Glaciimonas sp. CA11.2: one gene and its partner. The protein of the gene in region 1 interacts with the protein of each later gene in a pairwise test. Links are inferred from orthologs where the notes say so. Each region holds a gene or a part of one and is shown in the gene's direction. Other genes may lie near its edges.

The links.
Region 2: the proteins of RGU75_RS12610 (region 1) and RGU75_RS04750 interact in binary tests that used the Escherichia coli proteins (3 or more experiments, as listed by UniProt). The link is inferred for Glaciimonas sp. CA11.2 from one-to-one orthologs.

Annotation. Positions count from the first base shown.
Region 1 is NZ_JAVIWL010000001.1:2,907,289-2,923,525, forward strand. What follows is about bases 6,378-9,766. They hold RGU75_RS12610 (DUF4118 domain-containing protein), read left to right. Parts: upstream 6,378-6,749; coding sequence 6,750-9,566; downstream 9,567-9,766. Other genes in these bases: RGU75_RS12605 (TorF family putative porin), read left to right, coding at 6,378-6,597; kdpE (two-component system response regulator KdpE), read left to right, coding at 9,577-9,766. In the rest of the region: RGU75_RS12580 (FUSC family membrane protein), read right to left, coding at 1-382; kdpF (K(+)-transporting ATPase subunit F), read left to right, coding at 876-965; potassium-transporting ATPase subunit KdpA, read left to right, coding at 965-2,785; potassium-transporting ATPase subunit KdpB, read left to right, coding at 2,812-4,902; potassium-transporting ATPase subunit KdpC, read left to right, coding at 4,913-5,518; more of RGU75_RS12605, read left to right, coding at 5,863-6,377; more of kdpE, read left to right, coding at 9,767-10,275; ribose-5-phosphate isomerase RpiA, read left to right, coding at 10,479-11,150; RGU75_RS12625 (M16 family metallopeptidase), read right to left, coding at 11,306-14,023; RGU75_RS12630 (oxidative damage protection protein), read right to left, coding at 14,430-14,702; argA (amino-acid N-acetyltransferase), read right to left, coding at 14,801-16,111. UniProt on the Escherichia coli protein: Member of the two-component regulatory system KdpD/KdpE involved in the regulation of the kdp operon. KdpD may function as a membrane-associated protein kinase that phosphorylates KdpE in response to environmental signals.
Region 2 is NZ_JAVIWL010000001.1:1,106,050-1,121,710, forward strand. The notes cover bases 7,011-9,823. They hold RGU75_RS04750 (PTS sugar transporter subunit IIA), read left to right. Parts: upstream 7,011-8,085; coding sequence 8,086-8,562; downstream 8,563-9,823. Other genes in these bases: queF (NADPH-dependent 7-cyano-7-deazaguanine reductase QueF), read left to right, coding at 7,011-7,135; RGU75_RS04745 (hypothetical protein), read left to right, coding at 7,424-7,969; hprK (HPr(Ser) kinase/phosphatase), read left to right, coding at 8,886-9,823. In the rest of the region: RGU75_RS04720 (FAD/FMN-binding oxidoreductase), read right to left, coding at 1-3,025; RGU75_RS04725 (hypothetical protein), read left to right, coding at 3,460-3,615; RGU75_RS04730 (YqaA family protein), read right to left, coding at 3,700-4,191; ilvA (threonine ammonia-lyase, biosynthetic), read left to right, coding at 4,421-5,947; more of queF, read left to right, coding at 6,299-7,010; more of hprK, read left to right, coding at 9,824-9,836; RNase adapter RapZ, read left to right, coding at 10,076-10,951; mutY (A/G-specific adenine glycosylase), read right to left, coding at 11,030-12,139; mutM (bifunctional DNA-formamidopyrimidine glycosylase/DNA-(apurinic or apyrimidinic site) lyase), read right to left, coding at 12,460-13,281; RGU75_RS04775 (tetratricopeptide repeat protein), read left to right, coding at 13,675-15,468; RGU75_RS04780 (outer membrane lipoprotein LolB), read left to right, coding at 15,504-15,661. UniProt on the Escherichia coli protein: Seems to have a role in regulating nitrogen assimilation.

The DNA of each region.
Region 1 (16,237 bases):
TGGATAGCGTCATCGCGAACAGTGCAGCGAATTGCAAGGGCATTGCCTTCTTGCCGTAGACCACCATCATGCAAGCCAAAAATGTGACGAGTACCAGCATGATGCTTAACAGCCATTGAAACGGTGCGCAGAGACTAATAATCAACGTCACGATCGAACACAGCAACACGCTTGAAAGCATCTCGTTAAACTTGTGCCGCAAGGTGCTGGGCAAGTCCATCAAGCTGGTTGATAGCGCACCGATGCAGACCGTCATGGCGGTCGGCAGATCGGTGAACGGCAATACCAGCAAGGTAAAGCCGACGATGCCGGTGCCTATCCGAAGGCCGGTATAAAAATAGTGACTGAAAATAAACGTCCGTAAATCCAGGGCGTAATGCATAAGTAGTCTCTATAGCAATGACGGCAACGCGGGAAGTGTACCGCGTTTGCCCGTCGTTATTGTTAGCATCAAGGCAAAAAAATGCTGCGCTAACGATCCTAACAGGTTCAATTACGCAAAATAAATACTGCGAACGTCTATCGCTACATTCCCCTCCGTCGAGCGCCCGTTATGCAAACGATTAGCTTTAACTGGCGTAGCGGCGGTTTTTATCACGTTGCTCCGCCTGCTTGGGTTAACAGCTTTGGCATGTGCCCGATCAATTTGATCGCGATATAGCATTTATACCCGCATTTTTACACTTTGTTTACACCCATCATCATAGTCTTTACACCGTTTTTAGAAGCTTCCCGATAGCCTGTAGTTGTTGAAACAATGTAATGAGGGCAATGATGGATTTTCTAATGGATGGACTATTTGTCGCAGGGATCGTGGTGTTTTTCGGCCTGACCTGGGCATTGGCAGTTGGTTGTAAAAAGCTGGAGGATCGGAAATGAATCCCTTTTATGTGCTCGGCGCGGTCGTAACGGTGGCGCTGCTGGTGTATTTGATATTGGCGTTGTTGAACGCGGAGGATTTCTGATGACTTCCCAATCAATATTGCTGCTGGCAGCGTTCTTAATCGTCTTGCTGGTGCTGAGCTATCCGCTTGCTAAATTGATCGTCCGGATTGCGGGTGATGAACCAATGCCGGGCATGGGTTGGTTGGCGCGCTTTGAGCATGGCTTATATCGACTTGCTGGTATTACGTCGAAAGACGAAATGGGTTGGAAGAGCTATGCGTTAGCGTTGCTTATTTTCAATACACTCGGCGCGCTTGTGACGTATGCGTTACAGCGCGTTCAGGTTTGGCTTCCGCTCAATCCGCAGCACTTTCCTAACGTTTCACCAGATTCTGCCTTTAATACGGCTGTGAGTTTTATTAGCAATACCAATTGGCAAGCCTATAGCGGTGAAAGCACCATGAGTTATCTCACTCAGATGCTCGTTCTGGCTGTGCAGAATTTCTTTTCAGCCGCTACCGGAATTGCCGTGGCATTTGCATTGATTCGCGGATTTGCGCGCCACTCGTCGCATTCGGTGGGTAATTTTTGGCGCGATATTACCCGTTCAACGATGTATTTATTATTGCCGTTATCGCTGATATTTGCCGTGTTGTTGATGGGTCAAGGCGTAATTCAGAATTTTGATGCCTATAAAGATGTTTCGCTGGTGCAAGCGCTAACTTACCAACAACCAAAAGTGGGCGCTGATGGCCAGCCGATAAAAGACGCGAGCGGCAATCCGGTTCTGGAAACGCTGAACACGTCGACTCAAACCCTAGCGATGGGTCCCGTCGCATCGCAAGAGGCGATCAAGATGATCGGCACCAATGGCGGCGGCTTTTTCAATGCCAATTCAGCGCATCCTTATGAAAATCCGACCCCCATGTCGAACTTCATGCAGATGTTGACTATTTTCCTGATTCCTGCGGCGCTGTGCTTTGTATTTGGCCGCATGGTCGGAGATATTCGTCAGGGTTGGGCAGTGCTGGCGGCGATGACCATCATCTTTGTGATTATGACGGTGGTCGTGTTGATCGCTGAGCAGCAATCACATCCGGGTTTAAGCGCGCTTGGTATTGATCAGGCCAATAGCTTGTTGCAGTCTGGCGGCAATATGGAAGGGAAAGAAACACGTTTTGGCATTAGCGCTTCGGCTTTGTTTGCCGCTATCACTACCGCTGCTTCGTGCGGTGCGGTGAATGCAATGCACGACTCCTTTACCGCACTCGGTGGCATGGTGCCATTGGCTTTGATGCAAATGGGTGAAGTGGTATTTGGTGGTGTTGGTTCGGGTCTGTACGGCATGTTGGTGTTTGCCATTATGGCGGTGTTTATTGCCGGATTAATGATCGGTCGCACGCCTGAATATCTTGGTAAAAAAATTCAGTCATTCGAAATGAAGATGACCGCGATTGCGATTCTTGCGGTGCCTTTATTGGTTCTTGGTGGCACGGCCATTGCGGTGATGGTGACAGCTGGTACGGCCGGCATTCTCAACCCCGGCGCGCATGGCTTTACCGAGATCCTGTACGCCTTCAGTTCTGCTGCTAACAATAACGGTAGCGCCTTTGGTGGCTTGTCAGCCAACACACCGTTCTACAACATCACGCTGGCAATTGCCATGTGGTTTGGACGCTTTGTGATCATTATTGCGATTCTGGCGATCGCTGGCTCGCTCGCAGCAAAGAAACGGTTGGAAGTGAATGCGGGAACGATGCCGACACATGGTCCTTTGTTCGTCGTGCTGTTGATCGGGATTGTTGTGTTAGTGGGTGTGCTGAATTATGTGCCGTCATTGGCCTTAGGTCCGATCGTTGAGCATCTGCAAATGTCCGTCGCGCCAGCGCTAGCACATTAGTCGCCACATAAATAATAAGGAACATCATGTCCTCCAACAGTTCTCGCAGTAAATTGACGTTGTTTGATTCCAAGCTACTTGGTCCTGCAATCGTCGCATCGTTTAAAAAATTGACGCCACGCACACAGCTGCGCAATCCAGTAATGTTTGTGGTGTATGTCGGTAGTATTCTCACCACGCTGCTATTTTTTCAAGCATGGTTTGGAAAAGGCGAAGCCAGTCCGGCATTCATTCTGGCTATTTCGGTCTGGCTCTGGTTCACGGTTTTGTTCGCCAACTTTGCGGAGGCATTAGCGGAAGGGCGCAGTAAAGCGCAGGCCGAATCGTTACGGGCGCTTAAGCAAACCGTGACCGCAAAAAAACTCCTTGGTGTTGAAGGAAAAAGCGGCGCTGAAAGTAAGTGGTCACCCATTTCTGCCAGTGAACTCCGCAAAGGCGATGTCGTTCTGATTGAGGCTGGCGATGTGGTGCCAGTCGATGGTGAAGTGATCGAAGGCGTCGCATCGGTCGATGAAAGCGCAATCACAGGCGAATCAGCACCGGTGATTCGTGAATCCGGTGGCGACTTTTCAGCCGTTACCGGGGGAACGCGGGTATTGTCCGATTGGCTGGTCGTCCGTGTTTCGGTTAATCCTGGTGAAGCGTTTCTGGATCGTATGATCGCCATGGTTGAAGGCGCAAAGCGGCAAAAGACGCCAAACGAAATTGCGTTGACGATTTTGCTGGTAGCGTTGACCATCGTGTTCCTGTTGGTCACCGTCACATTGTTGCCATTCTCATTGTTCAGCGTATCTGCCGCCAAATTCGGTACGCCAATCACCATTACGGTGTTGATTGCTTTGCTGGTTTGCCTGATTCCGACCACCATTGGCGGTTTGCTGTCTGCGATCGGGGTTGCTGGTATGAGCCGCATGATGCAAGCTAATGTGATCGCCACGTCAGGCCGTGCGGTCGAAGCTGCTGGTGACGTAGACGTGCTGTTGCTCGACAAAACCGGCACCATCACGCTCGGTAATCGTCAAGCCGCTACTTTTATTCCGGCACCCGGCATTAGCGAACAGCAATTGGCCGATGTTGCCCAGTTGGCCTCGCTGGCGGATGAAACGCCAGAAGGTCGCAGCATCGTCGTGTTGGCTAAACAGCGGTTTAATATTCGTGAACGCGCTATGAGTTCGCTCCATGCCGTGTTTGTTCCGTTCACGGCCCAAACGCGTATGAGTGGGGTCGACATTGGCGATCGTCTGATTCGCAAAGGCTCTTCAGAAGCGTTAAAGAGTTACGTCGCTTCTTTAGGACAGCCGTTCCCTGCCGAAGTCGCACGATCTGTCGATGACGTTGCGCGGCGCGGTAGTACACCGTTGGTTGTGGTTGATAACGGCGTGGTAATGGGCGTGGTTGAACTGAAGGATATCGTCAAAGGCGGTATCAAAGAGCGTTTTGCGGAATTGCGGCAGATGGGGATTAAAACGGTCATGATTACCGGTGACAATCGCTTGACGGCAGCTGCGATTGCTGCTGAAGCCGGGGTCGACGATTTTCTGGCCGAAGCAACCCCGGAGGATAAACTCAAACTGATTCGATCCTATCAGTCCGAAGGTCGTATGGTGGCGATGACCGGCGACGGTACCAACGATGCGCCAGCGTTGGCGCAAGCGGATGTCGCAGTGGCGATGAATAGTGGCACGCAGGCCGCTAAAGAAGCAGGCAACATGGTTGATCTGGATTCCAATCCCACCAAGTTATTGGAGATCGTAGAGATCGGCAAACAAATGCTGATGACACGCGGGGCGTTGTCAACGTTCTCGATTGCGAACGATATCGCTAAGTATTTTGCGATTATTCCAGCCGCTTTCGTCACCACTTATCCGCAACTTGCGGCGCTAAACATCATGCATCTGGCGAGCCCATCCTCAGCCATCATGTCGGCTGTCATTTTTAACGCATTGATCATCGTTGCGTTGATTCCACTGGCGCTCAAGGGGGTTAAATATCGCGCTGTTGGCGCGGCCGCTTTGTTACGCCGCAATCTGTTGATCTATGGATTAGGCGGAATCATTGCGCCATTTATCGGTATCAAGTTGATCGATATGCTGCTGTCCGCTCTTAATTTAGTTTAGGAAATTTCAAATGAAAACCTCCCCTCTCGTTATTGCTAGCGCCCCTGGCCCGATGTTGCGCCCGGCGCTTGTTTTGTTCACGGCTTTGAGTCTCATTTGCGGCATTATTTACCCTGTTGTCGTCACCGGTATTGGCAAGGTCGCTTTTGCCGATAAGGCGGCAGGTAGTCTGATTATTCAGAATGGTAAAACAGTCGGATCACGACTGATTGGACAGGAGTTTTCTGCTCCCGAGTATTTCTGGGGACGCTTGTCCGCTACCAGCCCTATGCCCTACAACGCGACCTCATCTGGGGGTTCTAATTTTGGTCCCAGTAATCCAGCGCTGATTGAGGCGGTCAAAGGCCGCGTCGCTGCACTCAAGGCTGTGGATCCTACTAATACGCTCTCTATCCCGGTCGATCTGGTCACGGCATCTGGCAGCGGGCTTGATCCAGAAATGAGTACTGCCGCCGCGTATTATCAAGCCGCTCGCGTTGCGCGCGAGAGAAAACTGAGCATCGAAGTAGTACGCGGCATCATCGACGCCAAGCAACTGACCCGCAGTGTGGGATTTCTCGGCGAGCCACGCATTAATGTGCTGGATCTCAATCTCGCGCTGGATCAAAAGCATTAATGAGAAAAAATCGCCATTGCGTACTAATTGCGCGCAGTGGCTAATGTGGATGACACTTCAGCAGGCAAGATCAACATTCCTATTTTTAGGGCAGCATCGCTTGCGCTGACGTTACTTTGATTGGCAAGTCAGGCAACTTAATCCCAATAGGATTTTTCACCAATCTTGCTTGACGTAATCTGAATGTCGCGACGCTGTTTATGCAATGGTCTTGTATGAACGATTGCGGCGCCTAAGGTTTCTTTGTCATCGCGATCAGTAATCAGTAATTAGTACGCAATATTCACCGCCACCAGCGCCAATGCGCTATTTCACTTTTACCTTTAATGCGAATGAAATAATTCATGAAAAAAATTACTCTTGCAGTGGCAATCATCATTACCTGTAGTGCTTCGTTTTCGTACGCAGAAGATGCACCTGTGCCGGATAATGTTGTTAGCTATAACGCCAGTGTGGTGTCTGACTATCGGTTTCGTGGCATTTCACAAACCAGGCTTAAGCCAGCAGTACAAGGTGGTGCCGATTATGCGAACAATCCAACCGGCTTATATGTCGGGACATGGTTGTCGACGCTGAAATGGATCAAAGATGCGGGTGGAAGCGGCAATGTTGAGTGGGACGTTTATGCGGGTAAAAAAGGAAATTTTTCCCAGAACTGGACCTATGATTTGGGTGTATTAACCTACGTTTATCCATCCAATGACTTGCACCCGAACGCGAACACCACCGAAGTCTATGGTCAGGTGGGTTATGGTCCTATGTATCTCAAATATTCCCAAGCGGTTACTAATCTTTTCGGTTTTGCTAACAGCAAGAACAGTGATTACGTGGATGTAGGTGCCAACATTGATGTGACTAACGGCTATGTGGTCAATCTTCACGTTGGTCATCAAACCGTCAAAAATAATTCCGCTTCAAGCTATAACGACTGGAGGATTGGCCTTACAAAAGACTTCGGTATATTGGCGGGTAGTGTGGCGCTGGTCGGGACCGATTCCAAAAGCTATGCCGGACCGGGTCCAGATTATAAGGATCTGGGAAAGACCGCGTTATTGTTGTCTGTGACCAAAACCTTTTGATGTTATGCAATTGATGACAAAATGCCTCTACAATCAGGGGATTGATTTCATTTAATTGCGTGGGCGGCCCCTCAATGCGTCATTGGAGGTGTGTGCTATTGGTTCATTGGTTGATTTGTTGCTGATTTTTTGTTGATTTACTCTCACTACTTATGTCATCCAATTATCCGAATAATAATGATCAACGGCCTGATCCAGACGCATTGCTGGCCCGTATGCAATCCGAACAAATCCACGCAGCACGAGGCAAGCTACGTATCTACTTTGGTGCTTCGGCTGGCGTAGGAAAAACCTATGCAATGCTTTCCGCCGCCCACAAACTCCGCGCTGACGGGCGCGAAGTGTTGGCCGGAGTCATCGAAACCCACGGACGAATCGACACGGCAACTCAGTTAACCGGTTTAGAAGTACTTCCACTAAAACAGCTCACCTATCGCGATAAGCAATTACCGGAATTCGATCTGGATGCTGCGCTAGAGCGCAAGCCATCGCTGATATTAGTCGACGAACTGGCGCATTCCAACGCACCCGGCTCCCGACATCCCAAGCGCTGGCAGGATGTGGAAGAGTTATTGAGTGCGGGTATCGATGTCTTCACCACACTCAATGTCCAGCATCTTGAAAGTCTGAATGACGTAGTTGGCGGTATCACAGGCATTCGGGTGGCGGAGACGTTGCCGGACACCGTATTTGATGCCGCTGATGAAGTGGTACAAGTGGACGTCCCGGCCGATGAGTTGCTGGCCCGATTACGCAGTGGGAAAGTCTATAAATTGCCGCAAGCCGAGCGTGCATCACGCAATTTCTTTCGCAAGGGAAATTTAATTGCCTTGCGGGAGTTGGCATTGCGTCGCACTGCCGATCGTCTTCAAGGTGACGTACAGGCATATCGGGTGGAGAAGTCGATAGGCGCGGTGTGGCAGACTGATGCAGCTTTGCTAGCCTGCGTCGGTCCAACTATTAACGCCGAACACGTGATTCGCAGCACGGCACGACTTGCGACACAATTGAACACCGAGTGGCGAGCAGTGTATGTTGAGACACCACGCCTGCAGCGAATGTCGTCAGCGCGCCGAGAGGCGATTCTGGAGACGCTCAAGCTGGCACAAAGTCTGGGCGCGACCACCGCCGTTTTAGCAGGAAACGATGTCACTCAGGTGATTGCAGATTTTGCGCGGAATCACAATATTTCAAAAATCATCGTTGGACGGAGTCAGTATTACGGTCAATGGCGTTGGCGTTCACTTTGGCCTTTGCAGAGTAATTTTGCGATGCGAATTGCCGCTCAGGCCAAGGACATTGATCTTATTGAGATCGGTCAGCCATCGATCCGGGCGGTCACTAAACAATCATCTTCTGCTACTTCGGCAATCTCTCCATCGCTCCTGAAGCCGAAGCGGATGCTTGAAAAATCGCGCTCTTTGGGATACTACTGGGCGGTTGCGGTCACGATATTGGTTACCCTCCTGGCGACTCCGATTTTGCCGTATTTTGATTTGGCAAATATCGTCATGCTTTATTTACTGGCAGAGGTATTGATCGCGGTGCGTTTTGGGCGTGGTCCAGCTATAACGGTGGCGCTGTTGAGTATTGGCGCATTCGATTTCTTTTTTGTGCCGCCACGGTTTTCGTTTGCTGTCAGCGACTTTCAATATTTGATGACGTTTGCGGTCATGCTGGCAGTCGGTCTGATTATTACGCACCTGACTACCGGTCTACGATATCAAGCACGGGTTGCGTCTTATCGTGAAGCGCGTTCCCGGGCTTTGTTTGAATTTTCCCGCGAACTATCTGGCGCGTTGCAAACTGAGCAGATATTCGAAACCAGCCGAAAATTTTTACAACGTACATTTAACGCTCAGACACTTTTGCTAGTGCCCGATTTGCACGGACGATTACAAGTCACCGTGGCGGAAGATGGAACAAATACGGATCAAAGTCTTCACGACTCAGTTCATAAGTCCCTGGATATCGGAATCGCCCAATGGGCCTTCGATAATGCCAGGAATGCAGGTATCGGCACGGATACCTTGCCAGCCAGTAATTGTCTCTATTTGCCTCTAGTTGCACCAATGCGTACCCGTGGCGTATTGGCAATTCTTCCGCACAGCCGCCGTTGGTTACTCATCCCGGAGCAGCAGCAACAACTCTACACTTTTGGGGCGTTGGCTGCGATTGCTTTAGAGCGCGTGCATTATATTGAAGTAGCCCAGGACGCATTGATCAAGATGGAGTCGGAACGTTTGCGCAATTCATTATTGTCGGCGTTGTCGCACGATCTGCGAACGCCGTTGACCGCATTGATCGGTTTGTCGGAGTCCTTAGTTCTTTCCAGGCCGCCTTTGCAAAGTGCGCAGCAAGGTTTGGCGACCGCGTTGCATGACGAGACCTTGCGCATGAGCGCACTGGTGACCAATTTGCTGGATATGGCCCGCATACAAAGTGGTGAAGTGAAACTCAACTTGCAATGGCAGCCTTTCGAAGAAGTTGTTGGTAGTGCGTTGCGCGCCAGTAGTTCACCGTTGGCCGCGCATCGGGTGGAGATCCGCGTCGCTCACAGCCTGCCGTTGGTTCGTTTCGATGCGGTACTGATTGAACGCGTATTGTGTAATTTATTAGAAAATTCTGCCAAATACTCGCCGCTTGAATCTGTTATTGTGTTGTCCGCAAAGGTGGCAGGGCGCTTCATGTCGGTCACCGTTTCGGATGACGGTCCAGGGCTTCCGACCGGTATGGAAGAGGCCATCTTCGACAAGTTCACGCGTGGTGAGCGCGAGTCGGCGAAGCCCGGCGTTGGATTAGGACTCGCAATTTGCCGTGCGATCGTCGAGGCGCATGGCGGCACTATTGGTGCAAAATCCAGTGCAGAACGCGGTGCCGAATTTACCTTTACTCTGCCGCTCGGCGTGCCACCTAGCATGCCGGATGTTGAAGAAGGTGATTTCAATCCGGTCGAACCATCTATATAAAAGGGCCATCATGAGCCAGCCACAACCCGTAGCGATTCTGGTCGAAGACGAACCACAAATCCGACGCTTCGTGCGTGCGGCGCTGGAGGACGAGGGTTGGCAAATCCATGAGGCCGACACTTTGCACCGAGGATTGATCGACACCGGCACGCGTAAGCCGAATTTGATTATTCTCGATTTGGGTTTGCCAGACGGTGATGGTATTGAATTCATTCTGGATGTCAGAAAATGGTCTAAAGTGCCGATCATCGTGTTATCCGCTCGCGTCAGTGAAAACGACAAGATTAAGGCGTTGGATGCTGGAGCGGATGACTACTTGAGCAAACCTTTTGGAGTCGGCGAGTTGCTGGCCCGGGTGCGGGCCACGTTACGTCGTCAGCATCAGCCTTTAGGGGATGCCGACGGATTGATCCGGTTTGGTGATGTAACGCTGGATCAACAGGCGCGACTGGTTACTAAAGCACAACAACAAGTGCATCTCACGCCAACTGAATATCGTTTATTGACGGTACTAGTGGCGAACGCTGGTCGGGTGGTGACCAATCCGCAGTTATTACGCGAAGTATGGGGACCGTCGCATTCCGAGAGCGGCCACTATTTGCGGATTTACATGGGCCATTTGCGCCAAAAGCTGGAAGACGATCCGGCCCAGCCAAAATATTTGCTGACGGAGACGGCAGTCGGCTACCGGATCATGTTATCCGTGTAAGTGTGGTTTGGTCGCTCTGCAAACCGGATTTTCAGCTAGGCAATTCTCTTGTGTTACTGATGTCTATAAGTCTCTCAATTTTTTTTGCATTTAGTAATTGTCATCGCCAACTGGCAACGTTAAATGGCGGTTTGACCGATGGAAGGCCTGATTGGTTAGAATAGCGTTTTTAATTCTTTTCTAAGAAGATTGCCATGGCCGCTATGACGCAAGACGAAATGAAGCAAGCTGTTGCTCGCGAAGCAATTAAATATGTCGTGGAACGCGACATTGTTGGTGTCGGTACTGGCTCCACTGCGAATTTTTTCATTGATGAACTGGCCAAGATCAAGCATTTGATCAAAGGTGCGGTCGCATCCTCTGAAGCGACAGCTGCCCGCCTGCGTAGTCATGATATTGAAGTATTTGATCTCAATCAGGTGTTGTCAATGCCGGTGTATATCGACGGTGCGGACGAAGTTAACGCGCAGGGCGCGATGATCAAGGGCGGTGGCGCGGCGCTGACGCGTGAGAAAATCGTAGCATCGGTTGCAGAAAAATTTATTTGTATCGCTGACGGCTCTAAACTCGTCAACGTATTGGGTAAATTTCCGCTGCCGGTGGAAGTGATTCCGATGGCGCAGGCGGTGGTAGCACGCAAGCTGGCAAAACTCGGCGGAGAACCGCGCTTGCGCTTCAAGGATGGTATTCCTCTCATCACCGACAACGGCTGCGTCATCATCGATATGCACGGCCTGAAGATCGTGGACCCGATTGCAATGGAAGCCCAGATCAACCAGATCACTGGCGTCGTATCGGTTGGCCTGTTTGCTAAACAAGGCGCAAACGTGTGTTTGCTGGGAACCCCGGAGGGCGTTAAAACGTTGACGTTTTAATGTGTCGATAAGTTGGGTCAGCCGCTGAATGCATTTACATTAGTTTAATTTCAGCCGCAATGAAAAAAGCCTGCAACTTCACAAGTTGCAGGCTTTTTTATCGATAAGAAGGTCAAATCTCTAGCGTCTCTACGTTAGGTCCTTGGCATACTTATTTAAGGCCTCGCCACATTCGGATTATTAATCTTGGTTTCATCGCGTGCAATCACGACACTTAATTGGGCAGGATCAATCCGACTATGGAACGCCTTATTGATCTGGTCGAGTGTCAATGCGCTGATTTTGTCTTCAAGTTGCTTACTCCATGCGTACGTTCGGTCTAGATCCAATAAGCGCACCCAGCCGGCACCGACTGCACCATCTTGCGCCCGGGCCTGAACGTTTTCTTGCAATATGCCGGATTTTGCGCGGGTCAGTTCGTCGGCAGTGAAGCCATCTTTACGAACGCGCGCCAACTCTTCCTTCACCCCTAGATCGACTTTGGAGAGATTTTGTGGAGCGGCGATCGCCTGAATGCTGAAGCTTGCAGCGCGGCTGATGGCGCTGATGCCGAGTGAAGAGCCGACGCTATAGGACAAACCATCTTTTTGGCGTATCCGGTCAGCTAGACGAGACTTCAGGCTGCCGCCTCCAAACAAGTAATTCGCCACCAACAGAGCAGGATAGTCAGGATCACTGTCGCGCATATCCAGATTCATGCGGGCAATATAGACGCCGTTTTCTTTATCTGGCGTATTGATGACCTCTGCAATCGGCGCGACATCAAAGTTTTTCCGTATCACGCGCTGGTATGGCGAGGCACTTTTCCAGTTGCCGAATTCGGCCTGAACCGTCTTAGAGATGGGTATTGGGTCGAAATCCCCGACGATGGCGATTTCACTGTGTGACGCGCCATAAAATGCCTTGTGAAAAGCAATCACCTGTTCCAGAGTGACCGCTTTGATGTTTGCGATCTTCTCGTCAACGGTGGGTGCAGACAACCAGTCACCTTTTGGATATAAATTGAAATGTTGCGCCATTGCTTCTGCTGCGCGGCTATCGGGATTGTTGCGCGAAGCCTCAAGGCCAACGAGCACTTCCTTGCGCAAACGCTCAAATTCAAGGGGATCAAAACGCGGGTGCTGAAATACATCGGCAACCAGCGCCAGCGCGCCGGGAAGATCACTACGCGTTGTCTCAAATTGATAGAGGCTGCCGCTCACCTTAAGCTTGGAAAAAGCATCTGCTAATTGCTGGCGGTTAAGTGTTGTGCTGCCGCGGCGCAGCATTGCACCGGTCATATCCGAGACAGCATTCTTATCGAATAGCGTTTTTTCATCACCCCAATTTAATTTTATGTGGACTGAAACGGTCTCGCCACGGGTTTTCTTCGGTAGCATCGCCAATTTCATATCGCCGAAAGTTTGATGCTGCGTACGTGCATCAATATTCGCCTGCGAAGGATCGAAAATTTCTCCGCTTGCCAGCCCTTGCTGCGGCTTGTAATCTTTTAGTATCTCGGCCAGCGCAGGTGCAGCCGGTACCTCGGCGCGCTGCGGTGGATCGTTTGGTTGAAAGATGCCGACAGTACGATTGTCGCGTTTAAAATATTTGGCCGCAACTTCTGCAACCTGTGCTGATGTGACTTGCTTAAGTTGGTCGCGCCCTAAAAAAAGCAAGCGCCAGTCACCCAGCGCAATGGCGCTCGACATGGCAACCCCAATTTGCTGTGGATCGTTCATCAAGTTTTCATAACCGTTGGCTGTGTTTCGTTTTATACGGTCCATTTCTTCAGCGGTTGGGGGCGTAGTTGAAAAACTTTCGATGGCGTCTACCAAGGCTGCGCGAACCGGTTCAATTGGCTCATTTTTTTTCACGACCGCAGCGATGACCAATAATCCCGGTGCATAACCGGTCATTTCATAATTGAATACCGATGTCGCCTTGCCTGTTTCGACCAAGGCTTTGTAAAGCCGCCCGTTTGGGGTGTCGGCCAGAATGCTCGCTGCGAAAGATATCGCGTTGCTGTCCGGGTGCAATTCGCTCGGTACTTTGTACGCCACGGCGACGATTTGTATGTCACCTTCACGCCGGATGACAAAGCTGCGCTCACCATCCTGCGTTGGTTCCACGGTCCAGAACTCAGGTAATTTACGGCTTGGTTTCGGCAGTTTTCCAAAGGCCTCGTTTACCCAGGTCAGCGCCTTTTCAGTGTCGAATTTGCCCGAAATGAGTAGTACCGCATTATCTGGCTGGTAATAGGTGCGATAGAACGCTTGCAGATTTTCGATCTTGACGCTCTCCACATCACTGCGGTTGCCGATAGTGGGTTTGCCATAACTATGCCAGTCAAAAGCGACGCCTTGCATGCGTTTAAACAAGACGCTGACTGGAGAGTTTTCCCCTTTCTCAAATTCATTACGAACAACGGTCATTTCACTATCGAGATCTTTTCGAGCGACAAAAGAATGCAGCATCCGATCCGCTTCAAGGTCGATGGCCCATTTCAGATTGTCATCGCTCGCTTGCGAAAATTCGTAGTAATTGGTGCGGTCAAGCGAAGTAGTGCCGTTGAAAGACATACCGCGTTGGCCGAAATCTTTTGGAATGGTCGGATGCGTTGGCGTGCCTTTGAACATCATGTGTTCCAGCAAATGCGCCATCCCGGTTTCACCATAATTTTCCTGACGCGAACCGACCAGATACGTCATATTGACGGTCACCGTTGGCTTGGTGGCATCTGGTAGCAACAACAATTTGAAGCCATTACTGAAACGGTATTCGGTGATACCTTCGGCTGAGGGGCCTTTGGTGATGTTGGCGAATTGGGTGATCTTTGCATCACTGGTCGGCAATGTCTGTGCTTCTGCAAAATAGGGCGTTACAAGCAACATCACGGTGAGTGTTAGCGCGCCAGACGATGCACGCGTCAGCAATCCAGGAATACGTCTGAAGATGTTCGCGGTTGCAGTATCAGCGAATAATGTCGAATGATGAATTTGAGGGAATAAATGCATGACGTTTTCGATCAGTTAGAGGCGTGATGGACGGGAGACGGGACGACACGATTGGTGCATGTTGTTCGGTGAGCTGATGCGTGCTGGCGGTAGCGCTGAGACAAAAAATTAAGCAACGTCAATGCCCAGCTATTACAACGAAATTCAACATCAATAAGCCGCTATCAATACATGGATTGATGACTGTATTCACATCGGGTGATGTTAATGCTACCACTTTCCGGGATCAAAAAACTGATCGGCCAAATGGTAGCGGGGAAGGGAGCGTCGTTACGAAACGAGTTTATTCTGTCGGTGGAACGTAACCGACGGCGGCATCTGCGCCGTTGCCGAAGAAATGATTTTCCATTTGTGTCGCAAGATATTTACGTGCACGAATGTCAGCCAGGTTCAGGCGATTTTCATTCACCAGCATCGTTTGATGCTTCAGCCATCCAGCCCATGCTTCTTTTGAAACGCTTTCAAAAATACGCTTGCCCAGTTCACCCGGATACGGTGGGAAATCCAATCCTTCAGCTTCTTTATCGAGTTTGATGCAATGAATAGTACGTGCCATGATTTTCCTTGTTTGTTACCTGTGAGTATCAGCGCCCACTCCGGCCTGAATGCCTGAGTGTGGCGATAAATGAGAGTCAGCGGTTAAAGTTGCTTACATTAAAGTTGTTTAATCAGTACCAATGATTTACGTTGCCAGTTATACATATGTTGACGATTTTTCGGTAAGTCGTCGACTGTCGCGCTGACAAAGCCGCGCCGCAAAAACCAATGTGAAGTTCGTGTAGTCAATACGAATAGTTTGGTCAGGCCAGCGGCGCGCGCTCGGCTTTCCATATGTTTCAGAATTTTCTCACCGTCGCCCTGCGCTTGCACTTCCGGATTAACCGTCAGACAAGCCATCTCTCCCATTTTTTCATCTGGGAAAGGGTACAACGCTGCGCAGCCAAACAGCACGCCATCATGGTCGATGACAGAGAAATAATGGATTTCGCGCTCAATCAGTTCGCGGCCGCGCTTGACCAGCGTGCCATCGGCTTCCAGTGGTTCGATCAATTTCAGGATACCGCCGACGTCCTCAATCGTTGCTTCACGCAAGCTTTCCAGATTCTCGTAAGTAATCATGGTGCCAATACCATCATGCGTAAATAATTCAAGCAACGCCGAACCATCAGTCGCAAACGGTACGATGTGCGCACGTGGCACGCCAGCGTTGCAGGATTTGATGGCGTGCTGCAAGTAGAAGGCTGAATCGGACGGCAGACAACCGCTTTCGAGCACTGCCTGCGCCTGATGAGACGATAGTTCTCGGATTTCAGTTCCTGCGGCGTCTTTCAGTAACGGCGTTTCGCTGATGAAGATCAATTTCTCGGCGCGCAGTGAAATGGCAGCGGCGACCGCAACATCTTCCATGGTCAGATTAAATGCTTCACCAGTCGGCGAAAAACCCAATGGCGAGAGCAGAACCAGATTACCCGCGCTCAAAATAGGGTGGATGGTTTCGTAGGCGATCTTACGCACCACGCCAGTCAATTGAAGGTCTGCACCATCAATCACGCCTAGTGGTCGCGCTGTCACAAAGTTGCCTGAAATAATCCTGATGGCGGCGTGCGCCATGGGGGTATTTGGCAAGCCCTGACTAAATGCCGCTTCGATATCGAGCCGTAATTCGCCCGCGGCTTCTTTTGCGCATTCCAATGCCGCGATGTCGGTGATCCGCAAGCCGTTAGAAAAGCGCGTTTCAACATTGCGTAGTGTCAATTGTTCTTCAACCTGCGGTCGTGAGCCATGCACAATCACAATTTTGATACCTAACGCGTGCAGTAACGACAGATCTTGTGCAAGCACGGGTAAGGCCCCAGCCATGACTAACTCGCCCGGAAAGGCGATCACAAAGGTCTTGCCGCGAAAGGCATGAATGTAGGGCGCGACAGAGCGCAGCCACTGGACGAATTCGGAGGTGTTTTCCATGGTGTGCATTATATACATACAGTGGCACTGAGCACACTTTGTCCCAGCAGGATTGATGTGAAAGTACGCCATCGGCGTTGGGCTTTCCTTGCCACCTCGGCGGCCCCGTACTATCGTACTGTCTTC
Region 2 (15,661 bases), 1.8 Mb from region 1 along the record:
TTTTCAGCACTTCGTTACCTAGTCGTTGTGCCTTAAAGCCCCAATCGGTCATCACTTTGCGGGTCATGTTGATCGTCGCAGGATCTTTGGCATTCAGGAAAAACATCGCCGCTGTCGTGCCCGGATTAAACGATTTTTTGTCCATCTTACGCAGCAGATTACGCATGTTCATCGACACTTCACCAAAGTCGATATCGACCGGACAAGGCGTCAAACACTTGTGACAGACGGTGCAATGATCCGCGACGTCTTCAAACTCTTCCCAATGCTTGATCGAAATGCCGCGCCGTGTCTGCTCTTCATATAAGAAGGCTTCGACCAGCAACGAAGTCGCCAGAATCTTATTGCGAGGCGAGTACAGCAAGTTGGCGCGAGGCACGTGCGTTGCACAAACCGGCTTGCACTTACCGCAGCGCAAGCAATCCTTGATACTGGTAGCAATCGCGCCGATGTCGCTTTGCTGCATGATCAGCGATTCGTGTCCCATCAAGCCGAACGACGGCGTGTAAGCATTGCTTAAATCAGCTTCAAGGCCCGGCAAATTCAGTAATTTACCTTTGTTAAAACGTCCTTCTGGATCGACGCGTAATTTGTAATCGCGGAAATCCTTGATTTCATCTTCGGTCAAAAACTCCAGCTTGGTAATGCCGATGCCATGCTCACCCGAAATCACGCCATCCAGCGAACGCGCCAACTTCATAATGCGCGCAACTGCAGCGTGTGCGTCCTGCAACATGTCGTAGTGATCGGAGTTCACCGGCAAGTTGGTATGGACATTGCCATCACCGGCGTGCATGTGAAGCGCGACAAATACACGGCCACGCAATACTGTTTTATGAATAGCCGTGCATTCGTCCAATATCAACTTGAACGCGCCACCATTGAAAATCTGGCGCAATTGCGCACGGACTTCCTGCTTCCAGGAGATGCTGACGGTGCGGTCCTGAACCACGTCAAATAAACGTGCATCGGGTTGCTGAATCAAGCGCTGCTCAAACACCGCACTTAATTTATCCAGACCCAATGCTGCTAATTCCGCCTTTACGTCGGCCAGCGGTGCATCCAGTTGCTGCAAAAGATACGTCCAGCGCAGCTTCGCCTTTGCCAGCAAATCCTGCGCTTGAGGAACCCGTTGTTCCATCAACTCTGCGCCAGCGATATCATCGCCATCGGACTCTTCGCTTTTACCCAAAGGCAAATTACCTTTGGCAAAAAAGACTTGCAATTGATCTAACAACTGCAACTTGTTTTTGATCGATAACTCAATATTGATGCGTTCGATACCGTCGGTGTATTCGCCCATCCGATTGAGCGGAATGACCACGTCTTCATTAATTTTAAAGGCGTTGGTATGCTTGGAAATAGCCGCGGTACGTGAGCGATCGAGCCAGAATTTCTTCCGCGCTTCTGGACTAACGGCAACAAACCCTTCACCAACACGGTTATTCGCCAGACGCACGACTTCCGACGCTGCGTGTGCGACAGCGTTTTCATCGTCACCCACAATGTCGCCAAACAAGGCCATTTTCGGCAACACGCCGCGCTTGGACTTGGTCGAATAACCGACTGCGCGCAAATACCGCTCATCGAGATGTTCAAGACCGGCGAGGCGAATCGACGTAAATCCTTCGCCTTTTGCGGGAAGACCGTCGAGATAGTTTTTGATCTCAACGATCGATGGAATCGCATCGCGTGCCTGACCGAAAAACTCCAGACAGACGGTACGGGTGAACTTTGGCATTTTATGCAAAATCCACACGCCGGACGTGATCAGCCCGTCGCAACCTTCCTTTTGAATACCAGGCAAACCGGCTAAAAATTTATCCGTAACATCCTTGCCTAAACCCTCCTTGCGGAAAGTGCCGCCGGGTATTTCAAGAATTTCAGTCTTGAACGTCGCTTCTGCCGGATGTCCTTTTGCCGCCGGATGCCGCCATTCCAGTTTAAAACGCGCTAAAGGCGTGTCATGAATTTTGCCAAGATTGTGATCCAGTCGCGTGACATCCAGCCAATCGCCGTTTGGATCGACCATGCGCCAGCTTGCCAAATTATCAATGGCAGTGCCCCATAACAAGGCCTTTTTACCACCCGCATTCATGGCAATATTGCCGCCGATGCAGGATGCGGATGCCGAGGTTGGGTCAACCGCAAAAACGAAACCGGCCTTTTCAGCCGCATCCGCTACGCGCTTGGTTACTACACCAGCGCCGGAGAAAATAGTCGCGTATTCCGTTTGCAGACCTGGCAATACAGCCATTTCCACTTCGCCGAGTTGTTCCAGCTTTTCGGTATTGATTACTGCTGAAAACGGTGTGAGCGGAATCGCACCGCCCGTGTAACCGGTGCCGCCGCCACGCGGAATAATGGTCAGACCGAGTTCGATACAACCTTTGACCAGTCCCGCCATCTCATCTTCGCTGTCGGGTGTCAGGACCACAAACGGATACTCAACGCGCCAGTCGGTAGCATCTGTTACGTGCGATACACGTGACAGTCCGTCGAACTTGATGTTGTCTTTGGCGGTATAGCGCCCCAAAATTTTATTGGTGCGTTTACGCAAATCATAAGTCTGACGGAACTCGTCCGAAAATTTGCTAATAGCCAAACGTGCAGCCTCGACCAATGCTTCCACCTTGGCGCTACGGCGGATCGCGTCGTCGTCATGATCTTGCGCGTGTGCGATATCCAGACGACGCTTATCGACTTCTGCCAAACGATGGTTCAGCGCGTCAATCAGCGCCTGCCGACGTTTTGGATTGTCGAGCATATCGTCTTGCAAATAGGGATTGCGACGTACGACCCAAATATCGCCCAAGACTTCGTACAGCATACGTGCTGAGCGACCGGTCTGACGTTTGGAACGTAATTCATCGAGCAACGCCCACGAAGCTTCACCGAGGAGCCGAATGACAATTTCACGATCTGAAAAAGAGGTGTAATTGTAGGGAATCTCGCGCACGCGCGTAGGGGTTGCACCGTGTGGTGCATCTGATACTAGAGCTTGGATTTGTACTGGGGCGTTCATTTATATAGAGAGTGTAGGCTGCCGCTGAGTAAGCATTTTAGCCTATAGCGAAGAGTCGCGACGACAAGCTAGTGTTTGTGCGACATCAATTTGTGCATGGCCGCAATTTCAGCATCAAAATCCGTAGATTAGAATGGTTAAAATGATAACTAAAATCGCATTTGTGAAAAATTATATCTTTACAAAAATAATAGATTGCGTCATAGCAATAAGCAATTGAATCGATAAAAACAATCAACTATTAATAATTAATAGTTTTATTTTATAATTAATGTATCGCACAATCATACGAAAGCAATTATGTGGCATCAATTTATGATCGTCATCTTCGACAACGTTGCTGTCACACTCGCCGAATACGCCGAGTGCAAAGGCTAGCAGTCGGCTTATTCAGCTTAGCGCTATAACCTTTCTCATTGAACTGGAGTCTAAACATGCGCACTCGTCATCAAGTACTTACCAATCGCTACTCTGGCCTTTCTCACTTGCTAAGCGCACAACCTTGGCAAGTCCGTATCGTGCCGCCACTGGTCATGTTGTTGATCACTCCCGCATTGGCTGGCATCTTTCTGCATGGACTTATTGTATAAACAATCCGTTTCATCTGGTTAGCAATGCGTGATACGTATTATTTATACACCAGAATTACGCCATTAATTCAGAATATGGCGCTGTTAAAACAGCCAGTGCGCGAGCTGCCGCCAGAATCCATCCGGTAATGACATAAGTATCCATGTCATAGCGATATAACGTAAAAATTTGCCGATTGCCATATACATGACGCTTGGCCAGAACGACAAATGCAACCAACCTGCCAAAGTGCAAATGGGGTCGCCGATAATCGGTAACCAGCTCAATAGCATCGTTTTTGGGCCGTAATGCTCCAACCAATGGAACCAACGACTTTTGCGTTCGCGTGCAAATGCCTGCTTGGCGCTGTACCCCATCCAATAGTCCAATGCGCCACCGAGTGTATTCCCAGCGGTGGCGACCACGATGACGGACCAATAAAGCGCACCGTTAGCTTTGATGACCGCAAACACGGCGGGCTCTGAGCCCATTGGTAACAAAGTGGCGGATACAAAACTGACGATGAACACCGACCATAACCCAACGGTCGGTATCGCAAGCACGCCTAACGCCCATACAACAGCTGATTCAATCATAAAAATTTAAAAAGAAGGGGTTAAAAAAGGGCGCATGCTTTTAAAACAAGTGCCGAATACCTACCGAAATAACGACTAAATAGCAGCTTATAAAGCCATTCACGCCAACACGCAAAGCGGTCCATTATAATGATCGGCTGTCTACATTTCGGATAGACCTTAAACTTGACCTGGCGCTAGCGATTCAGGAGCTTCCTAATCTGCCGCAGCGCGCTAATTTGACCTGACCATGACTACAGATTATTTGCAGCAAATCTTGACCGCCCGCGTCTATGACGTCGCGCAGGAAACGCCACTTGAACTGGCGCGGACGCTGTCTCTGAAGATGGAGAACCAGATTTATTTCAAGCGCGAAGATATGCATAGCGTGTTTAGTTTTAAATTGCGCGGCGCATATAACAAAATGGCGAGCTTGACTCCGCAGCAACTCAAACGCGGCGTCATTTGTGCGTCCGCGGGTAATCATGCCCAAGGTCTGGCTTTGTCGGCATCTAAACTTGGTTGTCGCGCCATGATCGTTATGCCGACCACAACACCTCTGGTCAAGGTCGATGCTGTACGCGCCCGTGGCGGCGAAGTAGTGCTGTTTGGAGATTCGTACACCGAAGCCTATAACCACGCATTAACGCTGCAGAAAAAACATAAGCTGACCTTTGTGCATCCATTTGATGACCCACACGTCATTGCAGGTCAGGGTACAGTCGGCATGGAAATTCTGCGCCAGCATGCAGCACCAATTCACGCAATTTTCGTCCCTATTGGTGGCGGTGGCTTGATTGCAGGAATCGCCGCCTACGTCAAAGCGGTGCGGCCCGAAATCAAGGTGATCGGCGTCCAGACGGTCGATTCGGATGCGATGGCGCGCAGTCTTAAAGCGGGTCGCCGGATTACTTTAGCCGATGTAGGGCTATTTGCCGACGGCACTGCCGTCAAACTTGTCGGGGAAGAAACGTTTCGTCTCGCCAAACTGTATGTCGATGAAGTCATTCTGGTCGACACATTCGCAGTTTGTACCGCCATTAAAGATGTATTTCAGGACACGCGAAGTATTCTAGAACCATCCGGAGCGTTGTCAGTAGCCGGTGCCAAAGCCTATATCGAGCGCGCTAAAGGCACCCGCAAGCCGATTAAAAATCAAGTGCTGATTACCATCGCTTCCGGTGCCAATATGAACTTTGATCGGTTGCGATTCGTCTCTGAAATGGCAGATATCGGCCAATCGCGCGAAGCGGTATTTGCCGTCACGATACCAGAGGAACGCGGAAGTTTCGGTCGTTTTTGCAAATTGGTTGGTGATCGCAACGTCACTGAATTCAACTATCGCATCAGTGACGAAAAAGCTGCGCACGTTTTTGTCGGCGTGCAAACCTCAACGTACGATGAGTCTGGACAGATCGCCAAAAATTTCGAGAAGCATGGTTTCAGCACGCTTGATCTGACCCATGATGAACTAGCCAAAGTACATATCCGCCATCTGGTTGGTGGCAAAAGTGCGCTGGCGCATGATGAGTTGTTATATCGCTTTGAATTTCCTGAGCGTCCGGGCGCGCTGACGCGCTTTCTTGACTGTATGGCACCAAACTGGAATATAAGCCTATTCCATTATCGGAGCCAAGGTGGCGACGTTGGCCGTATCTTAATTGGCCTGCAAGTGCCGAAAAAGGAAATGAAAGCATTCCGTGGCTTCCTGGATAATCTAGGTTATCGCTATTGGGATGAAAGTGAGAACCCTGTCTATAAACTGTTTTTGGGATAAACTATATCTGGAATAAAGTGTCGTGATGGAAAATAATTCGGATCACTACGCAATCCCTTCATCAAAGAAATACAACGTATTTTGTTAACTATTTTTGACCTTAACCAAGGTTCATGTCTGTATGTTTATTGACCGCCAAGCTTATGTCCTGGCGGTCAAACGGTGAGTCGTTGAATCATTATGCTCGATCATTGCGTTTGATCGTTACTATCAGACCGACAACGACTACCCCGTTGATAGCGCTTCGATAAAGTTTTTTTCAATCTATATTTTCTCAAAATTCTCCATGCCACACTGGAGTTCTGGCTTTGCCGGCAATCGACGAATACGCATTTACGCACCATCAAAATCATGAACGCTCCCATTACGCCAGAATTCTCGCCGTTAGGAAAAGTTGCCACTTACACAGCTGAATACGACCCAACGTTATTGTTTTCTATCGCACGCGCTGGCAAGCGCGAAGAAATCGGGATTCGCGGCGCATTGCCGTTTTTCGGTGTCGATATCTGGAATGCGTATGAAGTATCGTGGCTCAATTTGCGTGGTAAACCGCAAGTAGCCATCGCAACCATCACGGCACCGGCGGACTCCCCGAACATCATCGAATCGAAGTCTTTCAAGCTATATCTGAACTCCTTCAATCAGACAAAATTAGCCGATACCGATGCATTGCTGGCGTTATTGCGTGCCGATTTATCGCTTGGATTTGGTACTACCGTACAGGTAATGCTGACCACAGCGGATGCATTTGCCGCTCAAATGATCAAGGAGCCGCAAGGAATATTGCTAGATCGACTAGATATTGACGTCACCGACTATCAGCCAAAACCATCTTTATTAAAAACCGACCGACATGCCATCCCCGTCAATGAAACACTTATATCGCATTTGCTCAAGTCGAATTGCTTGGTCACCGGGCAACCGGATTGGGGCAGCGTACAAATTCAATATGTCGGTACGCCCATCGATCAGGAAGGCTTACTACAGTACTTAATCAGTTTTCGCGATCACAATGAATTTCATGAACAATGCGTCGAACGCATTTTTATGGACATCATGCAACAGTGCTCGCCTCAAAAATTATCCGTTTATGCGCGTTACACCCGTCGAGGCGGATTGGATATTAATCCTTGGCGTTGCAACTTTTCAGGTCCACCACCATCCAATCGTCGTCTCGCACGTCAGTAGCATCTATTTTTCTTCTATGTACACCTTTGATTGCTCATTGTCGAATCCGCAACTGATGCATCACCTAAATGCATCGTTTAAGGCATAGAACAGTCGCTTCGCCGAAGCACTGTTTTTTGCACCAACACCTGAACAAAAATAAAAACCGATCATCATCGTTATTTTTGCATCCAAAAAATGACGTTGCCGAGTGGGAAATGTTGCTTCCACTTTTTTGCTATTTTTAATGAGTCCCTTATGGTACAAAAAAACTACTTATATTATATAAAAGCTACGATTACTCTGATCATGATGCTTTGCTTTACCACCTCTTACGCCCAAGAAGCACAAGAAACCAGCGACAGCGCCGGTTGGTGGCAACAAACTAAAAACCGTCTTGGCAACATTACCGACAATGGCGCAGAGGAAGTGTATTTATCCGGCTACGCCTATCATGGTCGGAATACCTACACTGCCGAACGGATCAGGGAGTTGAACGAAAAAGCATGGGGCATAGGCGGTGGGCGCACATTCCGCAATGCTGATGGAAATGACGAATCACTGTATTTTTTCGGGATTCGTGATTCGCACTTTAAACCACAATTAATGGCTGGATACGCCTACGAATGGGTCTTTAATGTGCCAAAAACGCCAATCGAATTTAGCGCTGGTTACACTGCTATGTTAGTCAGTCGCCAAGATTATTTCGGTGGTTTCCCGTTTCCACTGCCTTTGCCAATTGCCGGAATCGGGACAAAAAAAGCGAAATTGATGGCCTCGTATATTCCACGCTTATCCAGCAACAAGGGTAATGGCGATGTACTGTTGTTGTTTGCTCGCTTTGAGGTCGACTAAATAGCTGCTTAAAATATAACGTTTACGTCAACCAATGCGGCAACTAGGTGCTACGAGTCAGATTCAGGCCTATAATTCTGCACAACATCACTACAGTGCAGAAACTGATTCGTAAAATGACTAATCTCGCAAAAATCCTGCCATTACAAAACGTTGTACTGGATCTGGAAGTTTCCAGTAAAAAACGTGCTTTCGAACAAGCTGGACTCATGTTCGAAAACAATTGCGGCATTGCGCGCTCGACCGTCTCAGACAACCTGTTTGCGCGCGAAAGACTCGGCTCAACCGGGCTTGGTCACGGTGTTGCAGTACCGCACGGACGTGTCAAAGGTTTGAAGGCGCCGCTCGCTGCTTTTGTGCGGTTAGCCCAGCCGATTCCGTTTGAATCACCCGACGGTGAGCCAGTCGGTTTGCTGGTATTTTTGCTCGTCCCGGATCATGCGACGCAACACCATCTTGAAATCCTATCGGAAGTAGCAGAAATGTTTTCCAGCGATACTTTTAGGGAGATACTGAATACCGATCCTGATCCGCTTTCAATTCATGCAAAGCTCATTGGATGGCAGCCAATGAGCGCCGAAAATGCGACCTAAAAGGATGCAAAATAGGCCATGATTAAATGAGATTAAAAAAATAACAATAAATAAACAAGCCTCGATACGCAGTTATAAGGACTTACACAAATTGTACACGCCGGGCATGCAGACGAAAACAATCCTAAGATAAGTCTAATAAAAGAATGTGAAGGCACTGGCAGCACGAAAGACAGTACAAAATATCATGATTTATTTGTAAAAACCGGCGTATTGGGGTGAGCGCATGCAACTCCCGATTGTAGTTAATTCGCGGCGACATCCAGATTAATCGCAGGCGGTCACTCAATGCGCAGCCCTTTAACTGTTCAAACTGCCCTCCTATGCCCTCAAGTACGCCTTTATCCATTCAACAACTATACGAAGACAATCGCGAGTCGCTACAACTCGGCTGGTTTGCCGGTTTTCCGGGCGGCGAACGCCTGATTTCAGGAGATGCGGCATCGGCAGCCGATCAAGTCGGCCATTTGAATCTGATCCATCCCGGACGAATTCAGGTTTTTGGTCATCAGGAAACGCAATACTACAAACGCCTGTCTGAGACGTCACGCGCGTATCAAACGTCAGAGTTGGTCGCTGGTGCGCCACCGGCATTTATCATCGCGCAAGGACTGGCCACGCCGCCCGACATTCTGGATATTTGCGACGAAAAAAATATACCTTTATTCTCGACACCGCTGCCGGCCGCGCAGGTAATCGATTATTTACGCGTCTATTTATCAAAAAAATTAGCACAACGCATCACCATGCATGGCGTATTTATGGACGTACTCGGCGTTGGTGTACTCATTACCGGCGAATCCGGCCTCGGCAAAAGCGAACTTGGGCTTGAACTAATCTCGCGTAGTCACGGCCTGGTGGCTGACGATGCGGTCGAATTTGCCCGCATTGCGCCAAATATGATCGAAGGTCGCTGCCCGCCATTGCTACAAAACCTTTTAGAAGTGCGCGGCTTGGGTCTGCTAGATATCAAAACGATCTTTGGTGAAACTGCGGTCCGCCGCAAAATGCGCCTGAAACTGATCGTCCATCTGGTGCGTCGCGCCACTTTGGAAGAAAACTATGAACGCCTGCCGCTTGATGCGCATTACGATGATGTCCTGGGACTCCCAGTGCGCAAAGTGATCATACCGGTCGCCGCCGGTCGCAATATAGCGGTACTACTCGAAGCGGCGGTGCGCAATACCATTTTGCAATTGCGCGGCATCGACACGCTTAAAGACTTCATCGCGCGCCAACGCGCAGTCATGGACAGCGAAAGCGATATTTATTAAAGTAGTATTCGGGCAAAATAAGCACACGTGAAACGTTGGCGTGCCTCTGCACGCATTCCAAATGTGAAATTATTTCGCCAGATATGTTATGTTTCCCTACCAGACCACGTCCAACAGGGTTGACGCAACCGGTTTCGACGACTCTGATTGGCGCTGTATTGACGCCTGCTTGACCCTTATTTTGCACAAGCATCTTTAGCAATTTCGGTAAAAACACGACTCATGCGACCTATTAGACTATGCGAATAATTCTCATCACTGGCATTTCCGGCTCCGGAAAATCTGTCGCCCTTCGCGTTTTAGAGGATGCTGGCTACTTCTGCGTCGACAATTTGCCACCGACTTTATTACGGGAATTGGTCGCAACCCGCGTCGACGAGGACATCCAAATGCTCGCAGTTGCCACCGACGCACGTAGCGCCGATTCGTTGGCACGGCTTCCTTCCGATATTAAACAGCTAAAAGCCCAAGGTCATGACGTCAAAGTTATTTTTCTGACCGCCCAAACCGAAGCATTGATCGCACGCTTTTCTGAGACTCGCCGTAGTCATCCGTTATCGCATCGCTTACGTCCCGGCCAGAATCCCTCAGACCGTATGACGCTGACCGAATGCATCATTGGGGAACGTGAGTTGCTGGTAGACATTGAAGGTCTTGGTCATATCATCGACACGTCTGATTTGAGTACCAACAAACTACGCGGCTGGATCAAAGATCTGGTCGATACCGAACACGCCCCGCTGACGTTGCTGTTCGAATCGTTCGCTTTCAAGCATGGCGTGCCACTCGATGCGGATCTGGTGTTTGACGTCCGCATGCTGCCCAATCCACACTACGATCCGGTCCTGCGCCCGTTGAACGGTCGCGATCAACCGGTCATCGATTTTCTTGACGAGTTGCCGCAGGTCGCGGAGTTACTGCACGACATAGCAGGCTTCATCAGCAAATGGCTTCCGTCCTTTAAACAAGACAATCGTAGCTATCTAACGGTCGCGATCGGTTGTACCGGCGGACAACATCGGTCCGTTTATATGGTCGAACATCTTGCCCAACATTTTGAAACGACCGAGCATGTAGTCCGGCGTCATCGACAACTTAGCCACGTTGTCAGTTAATTGAGCGACCTATGTCGTTCAATTAATATCTGATCAGGTTTGATGACGCAGTGGCGCATTAAACATTTCGTAGTGCGCTTACACAAAAAGATCAGCCTGGCGAAACACTGCCAGCAATAATTTTTTGACTGGCGCTGGCAACGGTGCATCTGCTAATTTTTCTGCCGAATACCAAACATACGCTGATTGCGCCGCCATATTAAGTCGGCGTTCAAGCCGGATTTCATAAGGGGAAATCTGAAGCTTGAAATGGGTGAAAACATGCAGGAAAGACTGTAATGGCTCACACGAAGCCACCGTACCAAAGGGGGCTGTCAGCCGCGTCACTGATGATTCAATATCATGCTCCATATCGAACTCTGGCAGCGATAATAATCCGCCCCAAATACCGCTATCTGGTCGTTGCTCCAGAAGTACCTGGTTTCCATCAACAATCACCAACATACACGTTTGCTTCTCTGGAATTGTCTTTTTCGGCTTACGCACAGGCAACTCCGCCACTCTATTAGTCGCCAGCGCAACGCAACGTTGCGCCAAGGGACAAGCCATACAAGACGGTTTGCTGCGCGTGCAAAGTGTTGCTCCTAAATCCATCAGGCCTTGAGTATAAGATTCGACACCTTGCTCCGGCAACAAATCCACAGCCCGACGCCACATGGGTAACTCAATTTGCTTAGCGCCGGGGTAACCGTCAATACCGAATACGCGAGCGAATACGCGTTTGACATTACCATCCAAAATAGCTGCGCGCACACCGTAGGAAAACGCAACGATGGCCGCAGCGGTCGACCGTCCGATGCCAGGCAAATCTTCTAGCAATAAGGGATCGCTGGGAAATACACCACCGTACTCCGCCACAACGCGCTGCGCGCAGCGATGCAAATTGCGGGCGCGCGTGTAGTAACCCAATCCAGCCCAATGCGCCATCACATCTTCACTCGGCGCTTCTGCCAGACTGTGCAGGCTTGGAAAGCGCACCATAAACTTTTGATAATAAGGAATTACCGCTGTCACTTGTGTCTGCTGAAGCATGATTTCCGAGAGCCAGACACGATAGGGATCACGCGTATTTTGCCAAGGTAACGCGTGCCGTCCGTGCTGTTTCTGCCATCTAATCACAGCATCAGAAAACGTGGGATCAACGTAATGGACGAGGTGCTGATTGTTGTCTGATAGGGTCTTGCTCACGTCCGCGGCAACGACACCTTCAGCACTATTGGCAGCGATATTATTCGCAATAAGGACGCCATCACTGGCAAGAGAATTCTTCACGACACGCTTCATTTATACGGCTACTTTCAACGATTGTTTTGTGGGTTAAGCCCATCTGGCGGCGCTTATTTATGCGAAGTCAGCCTCAATTTTGCCCCATTCAACGCATTTGCCTCACTCCGATGCAGATTCGATTTTCTATTTAAAACTAGCAATCGGTAACTTCTGGTCTTCGAATAAAGGTCAGTATAGTAAGCGGCTCCGATACGCCGCAGATTAATTGCCATTACTTAATTTTATTTTTGACACGTTTTACAATAAAAAGTCGAACGCTGCCCTTGCTTCATTTGCTCGATCAACGAACCGCAGACCCGACAAGGCTCTCCGGCACGATCATAGACAAAATAACTCTGTTGAAAATAGCCAGAGCGGCCATCAGCACCAACAAAATCCCGCAAAGTGCTGCCGCCTTTTTCGATAGCACGCGCGAGAATATCGCGGATCGCGCTGGCTAATTTAGCATACCGCGCCTTGCCGATCCTCTGTGCGGCAGTCTTTGGATTGATGCCCGCCTCAAATAAACTTTCACACGCATAAATATTGCCAACACCAACAACAATATCTCCAGCCAACAATACCTGCTTGATCGGTGCGCTGCGATGACGTGTTTGGGCGTACAAAATATCGCCTGAAAAAACATCTTCTAACGGTTCCAGTCCAAGCTTGGCCAACAAGACATGCTGCGCAACCGGGCCGTCTTCCATAGCATGCCAGAGTACTGCGCCAAAACGACGTGGGTCGTTCATCCGCATCAACTGCTGACCAACAACTAAATCGAAATGATCATGCTTTTTGGGGAGCGTTGCCAGTGGCAAAATACGCAAATTTCCTGACATGCCAAGGTGAACGATCAAGGTACCATGATCAAAATGAATCAATAAATATTTACCACGTCGGCCCGTACCGCGAACCGTGCGACCGCTCAGACTTAACGACAGTTCCAAGGGAAAAGGCCAACGCAGTCCACTCCGCCGTAACACTACTTCGGTAACCATCTTGCCTTCAATATAAGGCGCGACCCCACGTCTCGTCACTTCAACTTCTGGGAGTTCTGGCATAACGTACACGCATTCAAAAAAGTTAGATGATGATAACCCGATGATATCACTTTGAAAATCAGCCCATTATCTTACTGCGTAGTCACGAGTGACCATCGATTTGGCGCTCACTTCGCAATAAACACACGAACACACCTCAAAATGCCGGGTGCATTTCAGCTATGCCGTTTTTTACGCGACGTTATTGTGAACTTGGAATAGACCAGCGCCGTTAAGGCCGCAAATAGTAAGCGGATTCTAAGATAACGCGTAAACTGCAATCCCGTGGGGCAGTCGCACATTCCGCTCTGGTTGGGCGTAAAATCAAGGCTAACTTTAAAAAGTTTAGCTGCAGCAAACACTGATTTTATTAGAACTGCCCTACAACTCTGCTTTGCTAGTCAGGATAATGCCTTGAAAAAAGCTCTTGCCATTGTAACGCTCTCGACCTTGTTGTCTGCATGTGCAGGCCTGGCGCCAACCAATAGCACCGGTGATACGAAAGATACGCCCACCGAAAAAATGGCGTCGTCTGCGCCAAAATCGGATGACGACACATCCGATGCCAACGTTAAGAAGGCCGATGAGCACCTACCGTTGGTCGAATTAACCAGTGAAATTTTGTTCAAAGAGTTGAGCTCTGAGATCGCATTTCAGCGCGGCAACTGGCAATCAGCCTACGTCACATTAATGAGTGTGGCTAAACAGACCCGCGATCCGCGTCCGGCCCGTCGCGCTGCCGAAATGGCACTCAGCGCCAAACAAGCCGGCGACGCATTGGTCGCCATTCGCTTGTGGCGTGAACTTGCCCCCGATTCAGAAGAGGCAACACAGTATTTTCTCGGCTTCATCATACTGAGCAATAATCTGGCAGAAGCACAGCCAATTTTGGAACAGCGAGTGGCGAATGCCACGCCGCAAACGCGCGGATTGATCATCTTCCAAATTCAGCGTCTGTTAAGTCGCGCGCAAGACAAAGTCGCTGCCATGCGGATGCTCGAAACCATTGTAGCGCCGTATTTAAGCATGCCGGAAGCGCATCTGGCGCTGGCGCAATCAGCTTTCTCGAATGGCGACAGTCCTCGCGCAATCGAAGAAGCCAATCTCGGATTGCAACTGAAACCGGATTCTGAGCTGGCGATCCTGACTGTGGCGCAAGTCGCACCAGACAAAGTAATTGCAGGCAAAGCACTAACCGATTTTCTCGCGTCCCACCCTAAAGCGCGTGAAGTCCGCATCGCCTATGCACGCACTTTGGTCGAACAAAAAGAATACGATAAGGCCCGCGCTCAATTTGAAATATTACTTAAAACTGACAAAGAGGATTTGACCACGCTGTTGGCCCTCGGTTTGCTTAACGCCCAAATTGGCGACACCAAAACGGCCGAAAAATACCTCACCCAATATGTTGATAAACTCGAAACGCATCCAGACGAAAATCGCGATAACACCCAAGCGCTTCAGATTTTGGCCCAAATGGCTGCAGAGCGAAATGATATTGACGGCGCACTCAAATGGCTCGCCAAGGTTGGTCCGGGTGAAGCTTACCTTGACACCCAGTTAAGACGCGCGCAATTAATAGCGAAACGTGGCGATATCGATGGCGCTAGAAAAGTTCTGGCACAAATCGAAACCAATGGCGAGGGCGAAGAAGTTCAGGTTACACAAGTCGACGCACAATTCTTGCGCGATGCGAATCGCAATATAGAAGCGCTACACGTTCTCGAAGTCGCGCTCAAACACTATCCAAAAAATACCGATCTGTTGTACGACTATGCCATGGTGGCGGAGAAACTCGACAAAGTTGCTGTCATGGAGACATCGCTGCGCAAATTGATCGAAATTGCACCTAATAGCCAGCAAGCGTACAACGCACTGGGTTACTCGCTCGCCGAGCGCAATATTCGGCTCCCGGAAGCGTTGGTTCTTATTAAGAAAGCGCTGTCACTTGCCCCTCAAGACCCATTTATTCTCGATAGCATGGGATGGGTAGAATTTCGGATGGGCAATCTGACAGAGGCAGAAGTCCACCTGCGCGCGGCTTACGGTAAATTACCCGATGTTGAAATCGGCGTTCATTTAGGGGAAGTCTTATGGACTACCGGAAAAAAAGAAGAAGCACAAAAGATATGGCGCGAACTCCGGGCCAAAGATCCTAAAAACGCCGCATTAACCAGCACGCTGACACGCCTGCACGTCCGCCTATGATAATGCCTTGGATTGTCCGCCTTTGGCAGCAGAGGATGAGCACAGACATCCCGTCAGGGTTGAATGCGTTGATTTCCAGCGGCGGACTGGGATTTCATCGGAAATTAGCGCAGTTGACAAAGCGCACTACTTTTACCGCCATTAGCCTGGCTGCCGCTTTGACGATCAGCGGTTGCGCGGCACTCACAACGCC